DNA from 3 places in the Pseudomonas sp. HP_12 genome. Region 1 is predicted to be linked to each of the others. Evidence: predicted binding sites of a transcription regulator. Region 1 holds the regulator's gene; each other region holds the start of a gene.
What was found. The regulator sigma-54, encoded in region 1, starts transcription at its own class of promoters, with help from an activator protein. The targets are predictions, from matches to a motif close to ANTGGCATNNANNTTGCTNT.

Region 2: a site for sigma-54 is predicted at 3,529-3,548, ahead of ACYASU_RS04610 (CmpA/NrtA family ABC transporter substrate-binding protein). Genes of this name have one in related genera too.
Region 3: a site for sigma-54 is predicted at 2,419-2,438, ahead of ACYASU_RS10070 (flagellar hook-length control protein FliK). Genes of this name have one in related genera too.

The regions. Positions count from the first base shown of each region.
Region 1 covers NZ_JBTOQG010000023.1:203,798-209,117, reverse strand. Annotated here, with positions in the region: gene lptC (LPS export ABC transporter periplasmic protein LptC) at 1-426, shown strand, start outside; gene lptA (lipopolysaccharide transport periplasmic protein LptA) at 413-955, shown strand; gene lptB (LPS export ABC transporter ATP-binding protein) at 955-1,680, shown strand; gene ACYASU_RS16230 (RNA polymerase factor sigma-54) at 1,869-3,362, shown strand; gene hpf (ribosome hibernation-promoting factor, HPF/YfiA family) at 3,439-3,747, shown strand; gene ptsN (PTS IIA-like nitrogen regulatory protein PtsN) at 3,760-4,224, shown strand; gene rapZ (RNase adapter RapZ) at 4,227-5,084, shown strand; gene ACYASU_RS16210 (HPr family phosphocarrier protein) at 5,101-5,320, shown strand, end outside.
Region 2 covers NZ_JBTOQG010000004.1:14,492-19,811, reverse strand. Annotated here, with positions in the region: gene ACYASU_RS04620 (nitrate/nitrite transporter) at 52-1,263, opposite strand; gene ACYASU_RS04615 (ANTAR domain-containing response regulator) at 1,585-2,160, opposite strand; gene ACYASU_RS04610 (CmpA/NrtA family ABC transporter substrate-binding protein) at 2,173-3,381, opposite strand; gene ACYASU_RS04605 (quinone-dependent dihydroorotate dehydrogenase) at 3,654-4,685, shown strand; gene rmf (ribosome modulation factor) at 4,833-5,048, opposite strand.
Region 3 covers NZ_JBTOQG010000012.1:10,236-15,555, reverse strand. Annotated here, with positions in the region: gene ACYASU_RS10085 (STAS domain-containing protein) at 1-226, shown strand, start outside; gene ACYASU_RS10080 (ATP-binding SpoIIE family protein phosphatase) at 226-1,935, shown strand; gene ACYASU_RS10075 (Hpt domain-containing protein) at 1,965-2,357, shown strand; gene ACYASU_RS10070 (flagellar hook-length control protein FliK) at 2,473-3,900, shown strand; gene fliL (flagellar basal body-associated protein FliL) at 4,160-4,666, shown strand; gene fliM (flagellar motor switch protein FliM) at 4,676-5,320, shown strand, end outside.

The DNA.
Region 1 (5,320 bases):
ACCAACGCCCACAGCATTCAGTACCTGCCCGACGGGACCATGCAGTACGACATGACCGCGGACAAGGTCGAGCACTTGAAAGCCACCGACGTCACCCTGATGACCACGCCGGTGCTGCAGATGTATCGAGGCTCTACCTTCCCGTGGCACGTACAGAGCGTTCGCGCCGAAGTGTCGCCGGGGGGCGATCACGTCGAGCTGATCGACTCGGTGCGCATCAACCGCACCGACGAAAAAGACCGCACCACCATCATCACCAGCAGCCGCATGACTGTATTCCCGCAGAAGCAATATGCGGAGACTGCCCAACCCGTTAGAATCGACGGCCTTGGCGGTGTAACGACCGGCACGGGTATGAAAGCGTATCTGAAAGAAAGCAGGATGAACCTGCTATCCAACGTAAGAGGACAGTATGAGGCTCGTTAAAACCCTTCCTTTTTTGCTCGGCCTGGGCGCAGCACTGGGAAGCGCGAGCGCCTGGTCTCTGCCGACGGATCGCGATCAACCCATCCACATCCAGTCGGATGACGCGCAGCTGGACGACAAGCAAGGCATCGCCACCTACAAAGGCAATGTCATCATCACCCAGGGCACGATGAAGATCACCGGCAACACCGTGACCATCACCCGTACACCGCAAGGCGACGTGGACGTGTTCACGTCCGTGGGCAACCTGGCCTACTACGAGCAGAAGCCATCGGTGGACAAGCCGATCGTTCAGGCCTGGGGCGTCACTATCCAGTACTTCGCGGCCCAGAACCGCATCGTGCTGATCGACAAGGCCAAAGTGGTCAACGACGGCAACACGTCCGAAGGCGAGAAAATCGTCTATGACACCGTCAAGCAGGTCGTGAACGCCGGTCGTGCCAATGGCACCAAGGTCACCGCACCACGCCCTCGTATCGACATGGTCATCCAGCCGAAAAAGAAAACCGACCAGCAGAAGGCCCAGTAATGGCGACGCTGAAAGCCCAGCACCTGGCCAAGGCCTATAAAAGCCGCCAGGTCGTACGTGACGTCAGCCTGTCCATCGAGAGTGGCCAGATCGTCGGCCTGCTTGGCCCCAACGGCGCCGGCAAGACCACCTGTTTCTACATGATCGTCGGCCTGGTTCAAGCGGATCAGGGTCGCGTCCTGATCGACGACCAGGACGTCAGCCATCAGCCGATGCACGGCCGTGCACGCGCCGGTATTGGCTACCTGCCACAGGAAGCGTCGATCTTCCGCAAGCTCTCCGTCTCGGACAACATCATGGCGATCCTGGAGACCCGCAAGGAGCTCGATCGCGCTGCCCGCCGCAAGGAGCTGGAAAGCCTGCTGCAGGAATTTCACATCACCCACATTCGCGACAATCTGGGCATGAGCCTGTCGGGCGGTGAACGTCGCCGTGTGGAAATCGCACGCGCCCTCGCCACTTCGCCGAAATTCATTCTCCTCGACGAACCCTTCGCCGGTGTTGACCCTATTTCCGTAGGCGACATCAAGCAGATCATTCACCACCTCAAGGCCAAAGGGATCGGCGTGCTGATCACCGACCACAATGTGCGTGAGACGCTGGATATCTGCGAAACCGCTTACATCGTCAACGATGGACAGCTGATTGCCGAAGGCGACGCCGAATCCATCCTGGCCAACCAGTTGGTCAAGGAAGTGTATCTGGGTCACGAGTTCCGCCTGTAACCGCAGTGATGACATGAGGTTGTGCGGCTCCCGCAATGTGCGCCATCGCCAACCTCGTTTTTTAATTGTCATCACACTCTAGGCAAACCCTCCAGCTTCAGGCATATAATTTGCTTAAGTTGGCGCCCTCGGCGCCCTGCTAGTAAATGGCGCGCAGTGCGCCGGCGAATAAGGTGTTAAGCCCTGCCATGAAACCTTCGCTAGTCTTGAGAATGGGCCAGCAGCTGACGATGACACCTCAGCTGCAACAGGCAATCCGATTGCTTCAGTTGTCGACGCTGGATCTCCAACAGGAGATTCAGGAAGCGCTGGAGTCGAACCCGATGCTGGAACGGCAGGAGGAAGGCGACGATTTCGACAACGCCGACCCCTTGGCGGATAACGTAGAGCAAAAGCCCAACGCTGATGTTCAGGAACCCACCTACCAGGAATCGGCGCCTACCGTCGACAATCTGGAGGACGGCGACTGGAACGAGCGCATTCCCAACGAGCTGCCCGTCGACACCGCGTGGGAAGACGTCTATCAGACCAGTGCCAGCAGCCTGCCCAGCAACGACGATGACGAGTGGGATTTCACCACCCGCACCTCCGTTGGCGAGAGCCTGCAAAGCCACCTGCTGTGGCAACTCAACCTGGCGCCAATGTCGGACACCGATCGCCTGATCGCCGTGACGCTGATCGACTGCATCAACAATCAGGGCTACCTCGACGAAACACTCGAAGAAATGCTCGACGCCTTCGACCCTGAGCTCGATATCGAGCTGGACGAAATCGAAGCCGTTCTGCACCGCATTCAGCAGTTCGAGCCTGCCGGCATCGGCGCTCGCAACCTGAGTGAATGCCTGCTGCTGCAGCTTCGCCAGCTGCCCGCCAAAACCAAGTGGCTGGCGGAAGCGCAGAAGCTGGTCAGTGACTACATCGATCTGCTCGGCAGCCGCGACTACGCGCAACTGATGCGCCGCATGAAGCTCAAGGAAGACGACCTGCGTCAGGTCATCGAACTGGTCCAGAGCCTCAATCCGCGCCCCGGCTCGCAGATCGAGTCCAGCGAAGCCGAATACGTCGTGCCTGACGTCATCGTGCGCAAGGACAACGAGCGCTGGCTGGTGGAGCTGAACCAGGAATCCGTGCCGCGTCTGCGGGTCAATCCGCAGTACGCCGGTTTTGTGCGTCGCGCCGATACCAGTGCCGACAACACGTTCATGCGCAATCAGCTGCAGGAAGCTCGCTGGTTCATCAAGAGCCTGCAGAGCCGCAACGAGACGCTGATGAAGGTGGCCACGCAAATCGTCGAACACCAGCGAGGCTTCCTCGAGTACGGTGACGAGGCCATGAAGCCCCTCGTTCTGCATGACATCGCGGAAGCGGTCGGCATGCACGAATCGACGATCTCCCGGGTGACCACGCAGAAGTTCATGCACACCCCGCGCGGGATCTACGAACTCAAATATTTCTTTTCCAGCCACGTCAGCACCTCCGAAGGCGGCGAATGCTCGTCCACGGCGATTCGCGCGATCATCAAAAAACTGGTCGCTGCGGAAAATCAGAAAAAGCCGTTGAGTGACAGCAAGATCGCTGGTTTACTGGAAGCACAAGGCATTCAAGTGGCCCGTCGCACAGTCGCCAAGTACCGCGAATCCCTTGGGATCTCGCCGTCCAGCGAACGCAAGCGACTGATGTAAAGGTCACACGTCAAAGCGTTCCAGTGGCAGGCATTACGCCTGCCTCTTAATGCACTGGCAACGAAGGAGAAGCTGTATGCAAGTCAACATCAGTGGACACCAGCTGGAAGTGACTGAACCTCTGCGTACCTACATCGGCGAGAAACTCGCCCGATTGGAACGCCACTTTGACAAGATCACGAATGTGCAGGTCACCATGGAGGTCGAGAAGCTCAAGCAGAAAATCGAAGCCACCTTGCACGTTCCTGGCGCTGAAGTGGTTGCCAACGCCGAACACGACGACATGTACGCAGCCATTGACCTGCTTGCCGACAAGCTTGACCGCCAACTCAAAAAACATAAGGAAAAACAGCAAAGTCTGCTGCAAGGCGCGACTGCTCGCTGACACTCCCCACCCATGATCCGACTTGAAAATATCCTGACCCCTGGCCGTTCACTCGTGAACGTGCCAGGCGGCAGCAAAAAAGCCGTACTCCAATACATCGCCAGCATGATCGGGAAGCAAGTGCCCGATCTGGATGAGCAGGTCGTGTTTGAGAGCCTGATTGCCCGTGAAAAGCTCGGCTCCACCGGATTCGGCAATGGCATCGCCATTCCTCACTGCCGCCTGAAGGGCTGCTCAACGCCTGTCAGCGCCGTACTGCATCTGGAAAAACCCATCGATTTCGACGCCATCGACGGCGCACCGGTTGACCTGCTGTTTGTGCTGCTGGTCCCGGAAGCGGCCACCGATGCTCACCTTGAATTGCTGCGCCAGATCGCCAGCATGCTCGACCGTGATGATGTGCGTAAGCGCCTGCGCGGTGCCAAAACCGACGAAGAGCTCTACAGCGTCGTGCTCGACGTCCAGAACGGTCACTGATCATGCGGATGATCATCGTCAGCGGCCGCTCCGGCTCCGGCAAGAGCACGGCCCTCGATGTCCTTGAAGACAGCGGTTTCTACTGCGTCGACAATCTGCCCGCCGGCCTGCTTCCAGAGCTGGCGGAGCGCGCGCTGATCAACACCGAACTGGCTGAGCCCCTGCTGGCGGTCTCGATCGACGCGCGCAATCTGCCCAGTCACCTGACGCGATTCCCGCGCATGCTCGCCGAAGTTCGGGCCCGGCACATCCAGTGCGACGTGCTGTTTCTCGACGCCGATGAAGCCACCCTGCTAAAGCGCTTTTCAGAGACCCGCCGTCGTCACCCGCTGAGCACGGCAACCCGCTCGCTGGCCGAAGCGATTCGTGACGAAAAAACCCTGCTCGGTCCGATCATCGACTTGGCTGATCTGACGGTCGACACCACGCACCTGAATCTCTACCAGCTGCGCGACATTCTCAAACTGCGCCTGCTGAACAAACCCGAGCCGGGCACTGCCTTCCTCATCGAATCCTTCGGCTTCAAGCGCGGCATGCCCGTGGACGCCGACCTGGTGTTCGACGTGCGCTGCCTGCCGAATCCGTACTGGAAGCCCGAGCTGCGCGAGCAGTCCGGCCTCGACAAGCCGGTTGCCGATTACCTCGCGGCTCAACCGGACGTCGAAGAAATGTTCCAGGACATCTTTTCGTACCTCAATAAGTGGTTGCCGCGCTTCGCCGCCAGCAACCGCGCCTACGTTACTATTGCCATTGGCTGCACCGGCGGACACCACCGCTCCGTCTACCTGACCGAACGTCTGGGTCAGGTGCTGCAGCAATCGCTCAAGAATGTTCAGGTCCGCCACCGCGACCTAAGCTGAAAGGACCTCCATCGCGATGCCCGCTCTAGAAATCACCATCATCAACAAGCTGGGTCTGCACGCCCGGGCCGCCGCCAAATTCGTGGGCGTCGCCGGCAAGTACCCTTGCCAGATCAGGGTCGGTCGCACGCCGGAGACGATGGTCGACGGCAAAAGCATTATGGCCGTCATGATGCTCGCGGCCGGCAAGGGCACCCTGATTCACTTGGCCACCGAAGGTGAAGAAGCCGATGCCG
Region 2 (5,320 bases), on a different contig from region 1:
ACCGGTCGCAGTGGGCGCGACCGGCGTCAGCCCCGGATTGACGCTCACGGCCTAGACACGGGCGGCGGTGACCGCGGCCGAGCCCCAAGTGGTTCTCCAGCGACGCTTGACATTCATCAGGCCGAACCAGGCTAGCACGCCAAGGAACGCGAACAGCCATAGGCCCAGTTGGTACTCGCCAGTGTTCTGCTTGATCGCGCCGAGCCCGGCGGCGAGCAGGAAGCCACCGATGCCGCCGGCCATGCCGATCAGGCCGGTCATCACGCCGATCTCTTTGCGAAAGCGTTGCGGCACCAGCTGGAACACCGCGCCGTTACCGGCACCGAGGCCGAGCATGGCCGCGACGAACAGCGCCAGTGCGGCCCATGAGCTGGGCAGGTTAAACCCGACGGCGGCGATGCAGATGGCGGCGACAGCGTACATGCCCGACAGCGTGCGAATCCCGCCGAAGCGATCGGCGAGGGCGCCGCCCAGTGGCCGCATCATGCTGCCGCCGAAGACGCAGGCGGCGGTGTAGTAACCCGCCGTCACCGGGCTCAAGCCGTATTGATCGTTGAAGTAGCCGGGCAGGGCGCTGGCCAGGCCGATGAAGCCGCCGAAGGTCACGCTGTAAAAGAACATGAACCACCAACTGTCGCGGTCGCCCAGGGCCTTGAAATAGTCAGCCATGGATTTGGCTTTGGGGCGTTCCGGGGCGTTTTTCGCCATGAGCGAGAACGCGATGAGGGTCAGCAGCAATGGCGCGACGGCAAAACCGAACACATTGTTCCAGCCGAAGCTGGCGGCCAGGACGGGCGCAATCAGTGCCGCGAACACAGTGCCGGAGTTGCCGGCGCCGGCGATGCCCATGGCTTTGCCCTGGTGCTGCGGCGGGTACCACTGGGAGGCGAGGGGCAGGGCCACGGCAAAGGACGCGCCCGCCATGCCAAGGAATACGCCGAGCAGCAGCGCCTGTTCATAGCTGTGAATGCCCAGTTGCCAGGCGCCCAGCAGCGCGGTGATGACGATGACCTGGCCGATGATCCCGGCAGTTTTTGGCGACAACTGATCGGCCAGCATGCCCATGATGAAGCGCAGCACCGCACCCGCGAGAATCGGCGTGGCGACCATCAGGCCCCGCTGCTGGGTGGTCAGGTGCAGGTCGGCGGCAATCTGCACGGCCATCGGGCCGAGCAGGTACCAGACCATGAAGCTCAGGTCGAAATACAGGAACGCTGCGAACAGTGTCGGTTTATGGCCGGCTTTCCAGAAACTCGTGTTCATCTACCACCTCATCTGCAGGGATTCGTGTTCGGTGGAGATGTCGCTCGCACCGCTACGGGTCAGGTCATGCAGGCGAAGCACCAGACCGGCACTCCACCCGCCCCGATGTGTTCAGGGCAAAAACGAAAAAACGCCGCAGCCCTGTGCGCTTTCGCGAAGGGGTGCGACGTCTTTGTCGTGAGTGGGCAACCGCCGTTGGCTACCTGTGATGTGTAGCTAGCAATACATGGGCCAAATGTGCGCCGCGAGCTGTGGGCTAGAGAAGGGTTGGGTGAAACCGTCTGGATCAAACAAGCACGGCCAGCCCGAAAATGGAAAGGCTCAGCCCAACAGCTCACTCATGGCAATGATTTGTTCCGCCACCTGAATCAGTTTCTGCTGCCGGCTCATGGCCTGGCGTCGCATCAGGGTGTAGGCCTCTTCTTCGTTGCACTGCTTCATCTTCATCAGCAGGCCCTTGGCCGTTTCGATGCGCTTGCGTTCGGCCAGTTGCTGGTCGCGGGCATGCAGTTGCGCGCGCAGGTCCTGATCGCTTTCGAAGCGGGCCATGGCCACGTCCAGAATCGGCTGCAGGCGCTGTGCGTGAATGCCTTCGACGATGTAGGCGCTGACCCCGGACTTGATCGCCTGACGCATCACGACCGGGTCGTGCTCGTCGGTGAACATCACGATGGGGCGCGGCAGATCGCGGGTCACCAGCACCACTTGCTCCAGCACATCACGGCCCGGCGATTCGGTGTCGATGAGGATCACGTCCGGGCGCACTGCCTGAACCCGCGCCGGCAGGTCGATGATCAGCCCGGATTCGTCGATCACCTCGAAGCCGGCCTCGGTCAGCGCCGCTTTCAGGCGACCGACCTTCTTGGGGGTGTCATTGATCAGCAGGATTCGCAGCATCTTGGCGTCTCCTCAGCGATCAGCATGAACGAGGGTGGCATCGGCCAGCGCGTGCAGCTTGAAGCTGCGGGCGTAACGCGCCGGGTCGCTGCCGTCCCAGATTTTGCCGTCGATCAACTGGCTGCTGCGCATCGGCGACGGCGGGACGGCGATGCCCAGTGCGTCGGCGGCCTCGCGGTACAGGTCGAGCTGCTGGACGCTGCGGGCAACGTCGAGATAATCCGGGTCTTCGCGCAGCAATCCCCAGCGGCGGAACTGGGTCATGAACCACATGCCGTCGGACAGCCAAGGCATGTTCACCTGACCGTGGCCATGGAAGCGGATCGCGTGGTGGTCGTGCCATCGGTTGCCGAGCCCGTCGTCGTACTCGCCCAGTAGCCGGGATTCGATGGCGCCGACCGGTGCATTCACGTACTCGGCGGCGCTGAGCAGCTGCGCGGTGCTGCGCCGGTTGTCGGTGCTCTCTTCGATGAAGCGACTGGCTTCAAGCACGGCCATTACCAGCGCCCGCGCGGTGTTCGGGTACTGCTCGGCAAATTCCAGGCTGCACGCCAACACCTTTTCCGGGTGATCCGGCCAGATGGCCTGGGAGGTCGCCAGGGTGAACCCCAGGTTCTGCTGAACGGCGCTGGCACCCCACGGCTCACCGACGCAAAAACCATCGATGCGCCCCGCCTGCAAGTGTTCAACCATCTGCGGCGGCGGCACCACCACGCTGTCGACGTCGCGCAGCGGATGAATGCCCTGGCTCGCGAGCCAGTAATACAGCCACAACGCATGATTGCCGGTGGGGAAGGTCTGGGCGAACGTCAGTTTTGAGTCGCTTTGGTGCGTGCGCCGATCGAGTGCCTCAGGAGTGGTCACGCCGGCATCCTGCAGCGCCCTCGACAGGTTGATGCTCTGGCCGTTCTGGTTCAGCCCCATTAGCACGGCCATGTTTTTTGCCGGCCCGGCCAGCCCCAGTTGCACGGCATAGACCAGACCGTAAAGGCTGTGGGCGGCGTGAAGTTCGCCGCTGACCAGTTTGTCCCGCAGGTTGGCCCACGATGTCTGCCGGTGCAGGTTGATGTGCAGGCCATAGGGCTGAGCGAAGCCCTGGGTCGCGGCGACGATCAGCGAGGCGCTGTCAGTCAGCGCCATGAAACCGAGGTCGACACTGGTCAGTTCCGGTGCATCGCTGCCGTTGACCCAGGCCAGCGAGGGGGTAAGCGTGTCATTCATGAGTGCCATTCCGCGTGGAGGCCGACGCGCTGGTCAGCGCTGCCGATCGTCCAAAAAAAACGCCGCCTCGCCCCGATTGAACCGGGGCGCCAGCGACGTCGTTGTCCTGTGTCTCGCTCCGCCATTGGATCGAGTCGATATAGGCACTAAGCAAGCCATATGCCAGCGGGAGCCGAGGTTGTAAGCAAAGTTCTCGACATGCCTCGCGCTTCGCCCGCACCGGCGTTTATAATCCGCCGCTGATCCCAGCCGCAATCGAGCCGCCCCCGCCCATGTATAACTTGGCCCGCCAGTTACTGTTCAAACTCTCCCCGGAAACCTCCCACGATCTGTCCATTGACCTGATCGGAGCGGGCGGGCGTCTGGGGCTCAACGGCCTGTTCAACAAGGCGCCGATGCAGTTGCCGGTGACCGTCATGGGCCTGCGCTTCCCCAACCCGGTCGGGCTGGCGGCAGGGCTGGACAAGAACGGCGCGGCCATCGACGGCTTCGCCCAACTGGGCTTCGGTTTCGTCGAGATCGGCACGGTCACGCCGCGCCCGCAGCCGGGCAATCCAAAACCGCGCGTATTCCGTCTGCCCCACGCCCAGGCGATCATCAACCGCATGGGCTTCAACAACCTGGGCGTCGACCATCTGGTGAGCCGGGTGCAGGCCGCGCAGTACAACGGCGTGCTGGGCATCAACATCGGCAAGAACGTCGACACGCCGGTTGAGCGCGCCGTAGATGACTACCTCATCTGCCTGGACAAGGTGTACGCCCACGCCAGTTACATCACCGTCAACGTCAGCTCGCCCAACACGCCGGGACTGCGCAGCCTGCAATTCGGCGATTCGCTCAAGCAACTGCTCGAAGCCTTGCGGGTACGTCAGGAAGCCCTGACGCTGATCCACGGCAAACGCGTGCCGCTGGCGATCAAGATTGCCCCGGACATGAGTGACGAAGAGACCGTACTGGTGGCCAGCGCGTTACTGGAATCGGGGATGGACGCGGTGATCGCGACCAACACCACCCTCAGCCGCAAGGGCGTCGAGGGCTTGCCCCACGGTGACGAAGCGGGCGGGCTTTCGGGCGCGCCGGTGCGCGAGCAGAGCACGCACATCGTCAAGGTGCTGGCGGGTGAGTTGGGTGGGCGCTTGCCGATCATTGCCGCTGGCGGCATCACCGAAGGCAGGCACGCAGCCGAGAAGATCGCGGCGGGGGCGAGTCTGGTGCAGATTTATTCGGGCTTTATCTATAAAGGGCCGGCGCTGATTCGCGAGTCGGTGGACGCGATCGCAGCGATGACTCGCCAAGCGGTCTGATCGCTGACGGCGTGAACAAAAAGAGGGGTTCCGACTGGAACCCCTCTTGGGCTTTAGCCCGCCGCCCGGGTGGGGCGTGCGTGGTCATGATGAAGCGATCAGGAATGTCGAAGAAGCTTTAGGTCAGGCCGTAACGTGAGGGTGGCGTCAGCCGACCGCGTGAAGTTCGTTGAGTCTGTGAATGCCCGCAGTGCCGGTCATACCGTCCCAGTTGTCGCCGCGTCCTTCTCGCCAGCCATTGATCCAGGCTTGACGCACTGACGGTAGAGTAAATGGGCAAAGCTCACGGGATTTACCGGATACGCCGTACTGGTATCCGCGCGAAAATGCTCTTTCCATCGGATCACGCTTAAGTCTTCTCATAGGGTTTTGCCCTCGTTTGTTGACTGTAATGTCCCTGGAGACCTCAGGTTGAGGTCCGGCAGAAAATCCTCTGCCGTTAGCAGCCCGCTGCCGGCGTCGCGGGCTTGAGGCCACCGCCGTTGCGGCGATGACCTTGGGTGATTTCTAACCAATGAGGGATACGCTGTGAATGATCGTTTTGTCATAAGAACGTAACCATTCAGGCATTACGACCATAAGCGCTGACGCGTTTCAGCGCAGTTTTGTCAGAGGGTCCCCTTGAACCGGGGCTT
Region 3 (5,320 bases), on a different contig from region 1:
GCACCAGGACTTTCGTGGCGCCTACGAAAAAGAACACGAGGCCAAACGCTATACGGTTGACCTGAAAGACACGACCTACCTCGACAGTTCAGCGCTCGGTATGCTCCTCCTGCTGCGCGACCATGCCGGCGGCGAAAGAGCCGAAGTCCAGTTGGTCAACTGCACCGCCGACGTCCACAAAATCCTCACCATCTCCAGCTTCTCCAAACTCTTCAAAATCGCCTGATGATCTCGCCTGCCTCCGATCGCCTGACGGTCCTCATCGCTGATGACAACGTCAGCGACCGGATGCTCCTGTCCGCCATCGTCAGCCGCCAGGGCCATGACGTCCTGACCGCCAGCGACGGCGCCGAAGCCGTCGGGCTGTTCGAGCGTCGGCGGCCGCAACTGGTGCTGATGGACGCCATGATGCCGGTCATGGACGGCTTCGAAGCGGCGCGCCAGATCAAGACACTCGCGGGTGACGCGCTGGTCCCGATCATCTTCCTGACGTCCCTGACCGAAGGCGAAGACCTTGCCCGTTGCCTCGACGCCGGCGGCGACGACTTCATTGCCAAGCCCTACAACCAAGTGGTGCTGGCCGCCAAGATCAACGCCATGAACCGCCTTCGCGTGCTGCAGGAAACCGTCCTGCACCAGCGCGACCTGATCACCCGCCACCATAAATACCTGCTCAACGAACAGCGCGTGGCCAAGGCGGTGTTCGACCAGATCGCCCACTCCGGGTGCCTGAGTTCACGCAACATCCGTTACCTGCAATCGCCCTACGCGCTGTTCAACGGCGACCTGCTTTTGGCTGCGTGGTCGCCGTCCGGCAACATGCACCTGCTGCTGGGGGATTTCACCGGCCATGGGTTGCCGGCGGCGGTGGGCGCGATGCCGCTGGCCGAGGTGTTCTACGGCATGACCGCCAAGGGGTACGGCTTGTCCGAAACCCTGCGGGAGATGAACGCCAAGCTCAAACGCATCCTGCCCGTCGACATGTTCTGCTGCGCCGCGTTGCTGTCCCTGAACTTCAAGCAGCAGCTGGTCGAGGTCTGGAACGGCGGCCTGCCGGATGGTTACCTGCTGCATGGCGATGACCGGCCGCACACGCCGCTGATTTCGTCGAACGTGCCCCTCGGTGTCTTGAGCGCCGCCAGCTTTGACGACAACACCCAGGTGTATCCCTTCGGGCCGGGGGACCGGGTGTTTCTGCTGTCCGACGGCGTGGTCGACAGCACCGGCCAGGACGGCGAACTGTTCGGCGCCCGGCGTCTGCAGAATGTGCTGGTGAGCAACCGCAACCCGGCGCTGCTCATCGAAGAAGTGCAGTGGGCTCTGGCGCGCTTTCGCGGCCAGGCGCGGGACGATGTGAGCATGGTCGAAGTGGCCTTCACCGAGCCTGACCTGCTTGGCCCGCCCTCGGTCATCTATACCGACAGCGGCGATTCCAGCCCGCTGGATTGGTCCGCGTCGTTCGAGTACCGCGCGGCAACGCTCAAGCGCTTCAACCCGCTGCCGTATCTGTTGCAACTGCTGCAGGAGGTACACGGCTTGCGCATGCAGAGCAGCGAGCTGTATATCGTGTTGTCGGAGCTGTACAGCAACGCGCTGGAGCATGGCGTGCTCGGGCTCGACTCGGCGCTGAAGCGCGACGCCGCAGGTTTTGGGCTTTACTACCAGCAACGCGCCGAACGCCTCGATCGTCTGGTGGACGGTTTTATCCGCATCGATTTTCAGATCGTCCCGGACGGCGAGGGCGGTCGCCTGACGGTGCGGGTGCAGGACAGTGGTGCGGGTTTCGATTCCGATCGCGTGCTGGCGCTGCCGCCTGCGGTCACCCAATTGTCCGGGCGCGGCCTTGCGCTGGTCCGGCAGCTCAGCGACCGCTGTCGGTGGTCCGATGATGGCCGGACGGCCAGCGTGGAATTTGCCTGGGAGGGTCTGGCATAATCCCCGCGTCTTGATCAAGGAGTGAACAAGTGTCGAATAATCCTGTGGACTTCAACGTGCTCAGCACGCTGCGTGACGTGATGGAAGCTGAATACCCGGCGCTGCTGCAGGTGTTCATTTCCGATTCCATCAATCGGGTCAACGACATGACCCTGTTGTTGCGTGACCCTTCCTTCACTGCCTCCTCCAGCGCCTCGCTGCAACGCCTCGGCCTGATGGCCCACAGCTTCAAAGGCAGCACCGGCAACATGGGCGCCACGCATTTGTCAGAACTGTGCCTGCAACTCGAAGAGCAGGGTCGCGGCATGGTGACAGCGGATGACGCCCGGATAAGGCGGCTGGTGTTCGAGATCAAAGAGGAATTCTGCGCCGTCAGGAAGGTTTTCGAAGACGAACTGCAACTCTGCCACGCCAACCACTGAGCCGGGTGTTGCCCTCCGGCTTTCTGCCTCGGACTCACGTTTTATCCAGCCTCTCTCGCTACCTGGCCCGCCATTTGCTTTGTCTCTCTGTAATTGTGCTCTTGCGGAGATTCACATGGCGCTCGCCACCAACCCATTACTGACGGCTTTGACAGCGGCCAAAGCCCAGAAAGCCGGGAATAATGCCCCGACCAAGGCGCCGGAACCCGTCAAGCACAGCAGTTCCAGCTTTTCTGACGTCTTCGCCAAACAGGCGCCGGTCAAGTCTCACGGTGCGGATAATCCGGCGCCCAAGCCGGCAAGCGCCAAGAGTTCGGCAGCCGACGACAAGCCTGCCGCCAGCCATACGTCTGCCGCCGCCGACAAGACCGTTGCCGATAACGGCAATGGCTTGCCTGCCAAGCCGGTCAACGGCAAGGCCGACGATGAGGCCGGCGCGGGCAAAGGCGATGCTCACGACAAGGATGACGGCACTGACAATGGGAAAGACCCGACCCTCGCGGATGCGCCGCCGGTAGACCCTGTGCCGGACCCGACACTGGCCGTCACGCCTCCGGTGCAAGAGCCAGTGGCCGTCGCGCCTCCCGTTCAGCCAGTGGTAGATCCGGCGCTTCTCGCCGGCCCGCTGCCCGTGATGCCGCCGCCTGCGGTGCAGGCGCCAACCGACGCAACCGACGCTGCCGGCGACGATTTCGATCCGTACGCCGATCCGCTGGAAGGCTTGACCGCTGTGCAGGTCGCCCTGGAAAACAAGGCCCAGCAGACGGCGCAGAACAACGGTGTGCAGGGCGACGGCAAAGGTGGGGGCAAGCAAGACCCGAACGCCGATCCTTCGCAACTGCTGGCCACCAACCTGGCGGCGCTGGGCGACCAGCCTGTGGACAAGAGCACCACCGAAGGCGGCGGCGACAAAGCCTTCAGCGGCTTGCTGGCTGACGGCCTGAAAGACGTGAAGGCCGCCACCAGCGATACGCGAGTGGACAACTTCGCCGATCGACTGGCGGCCTTGTCCCAGGCCGCGCAAGTGAAAAACACGTCGACGTCGGCTCCTGCCACGCCATTGCTCAATCAGCCATTGGCGATGAATCAGGGGGGATGGACTGAAGGCGTGGTCAACCGTGTGATGTACCTGTCGAGCCAGAACCTCAAACAGGCGGACATCCAGCTGGAGCCCGCTGAACTGGGCCGTCTGGACATCCGCGTCAATATGGCGGCGGACCAGCAGACCCAGGTCACCTTCATGAGCGCCCACGTCGGCGTGCGTGAAGCGTTGGAAAGCCAGATGTCTCGCCTGCGCGATTCCTTCGTCCAGCAGGGCATGGGCCAGGTCAACGTCAACGTTTCTGACCAGTCTCAGGGCTGGCAGCAACAGGCTCAGCAGCAGTCTGGTGGCGATGGTCAGCGCAACGGCGGCGGCAGCCGCGTCAACGGTGCCAGTGGCAGCGACCTCATCGCCGACGGTGCTCCGGTGGACGCCGCCTCGGCGGCTGCCAGCGCACCGCTGACCGTTGTGGGTTCCAGCGCGGTGGATTATTACGCCTGAAAACGCCTGGGCGTTTTCAGTAGCCTCAAGTTATTAGCGGCAAGCGGCAAGTAAAAGCAGGATCAAGGGCGGCAGTGCATGGGAGACCTCGGTTTCTCGGGCTCTGCCGCCTTTTGCTTTAACTTGCCGCTTACCTCTTGCAGCTTGAAGCTGCGGTTCTAGCTCACCCCTTGCAGCTTGCGGCTGCCGTTCTGGCACAACCCTTGCTCTTCCTCTGTCACGCAACACCGAACCCCTTGGATAGTGACGGATTATTGGCATGGCGAAGAGTGACGACGCAGCAGTGGCGGACCCTGCAAAAAAGGGCAAGTTGAAAGTCATCATCCTCATCGTGGTGGGGCTGCTGCTGGCCATTGGTGTGTCGGTAGGCGCGACCTGGTTCATCATGCACAAGGCCGAAAGCAAGCCGGACGCCGCCGCCATTGCGGAAGCGGCGAATGCCAAAAAAGAGGCGATCTTCGAACCGCTGACGCCGCCCTTCGTCGTCAACTACAACGTCAACGGTCGCCAGCGCTACATGCAGGTCAGCATCACCTTGCTGGCCCGTGACCACGCCGACCTTGAAGCGTTGAAAGCGCACATGCCGGTCATCCGTAATAACCTGGTGATGATGTTCTCCGGTCAGCCATTCGATACCATCGCAACGCCGGTGGGCATGGAAATGCTGCGCCAGAAGGCGGCAGCCGTGGTCCAGGAAGTGGGCCAGAAAGAGCTGAGCAAGAGCGTGATCGAACAGGTACTTTTCACTAACTACGTACTGCAGTAGGACCACGACATGGCCGTGCAAGACCTGCTGTCCCAGGATGAGATCGACGCGCTGCTGCATGGCGTCGACGACGGTCTGGTACAGACCGATAGTGTTGCCGAGCCTGGCAGCGTAAAGAGTTATGACCTGACCAGTCAGGATCGCATCGTCCGCGGACGCATGCCGACCCTGGAAATGATCAACGAGCGTTTCGCCCGTTACACCCGCATCAGCATGTTCAACCTGCTGCGCCGCTCGGCCGATGTGGCCGTGGGTGGCGTGCAGGTGATGAAGTTTGGCGAATACGTGCACTCGCTGTACGTGCCGACCAGTCTGAACCTGGTCAAGATCAAACCCCTGCGCGGCACCGCGCTGTTCATCCTCGACGCCAAGCTGGTGTTCAAGCTGGTGGACAACTTCTTTGGCGGCGACGGTCGCCACGCCAAGATCGAAGGACGGGAATTCACCCCGACCGAGCTGCGCGTGGTGCGCATCGTGCTGGATCAGGCGTTCATTGATTTGAAGGAAGCCTGGCAGGCGATCATGGAAGTCAACTTCGAGTACATCAACTCGGAAGTGAACCCGGCCATGGCCAACATCGTCGGCCCGAGCGAAGCGATCGTGGTGTCCACCTTCCACATCGAACTGGACGGCGGTGGCGGCGATCTTCACGTG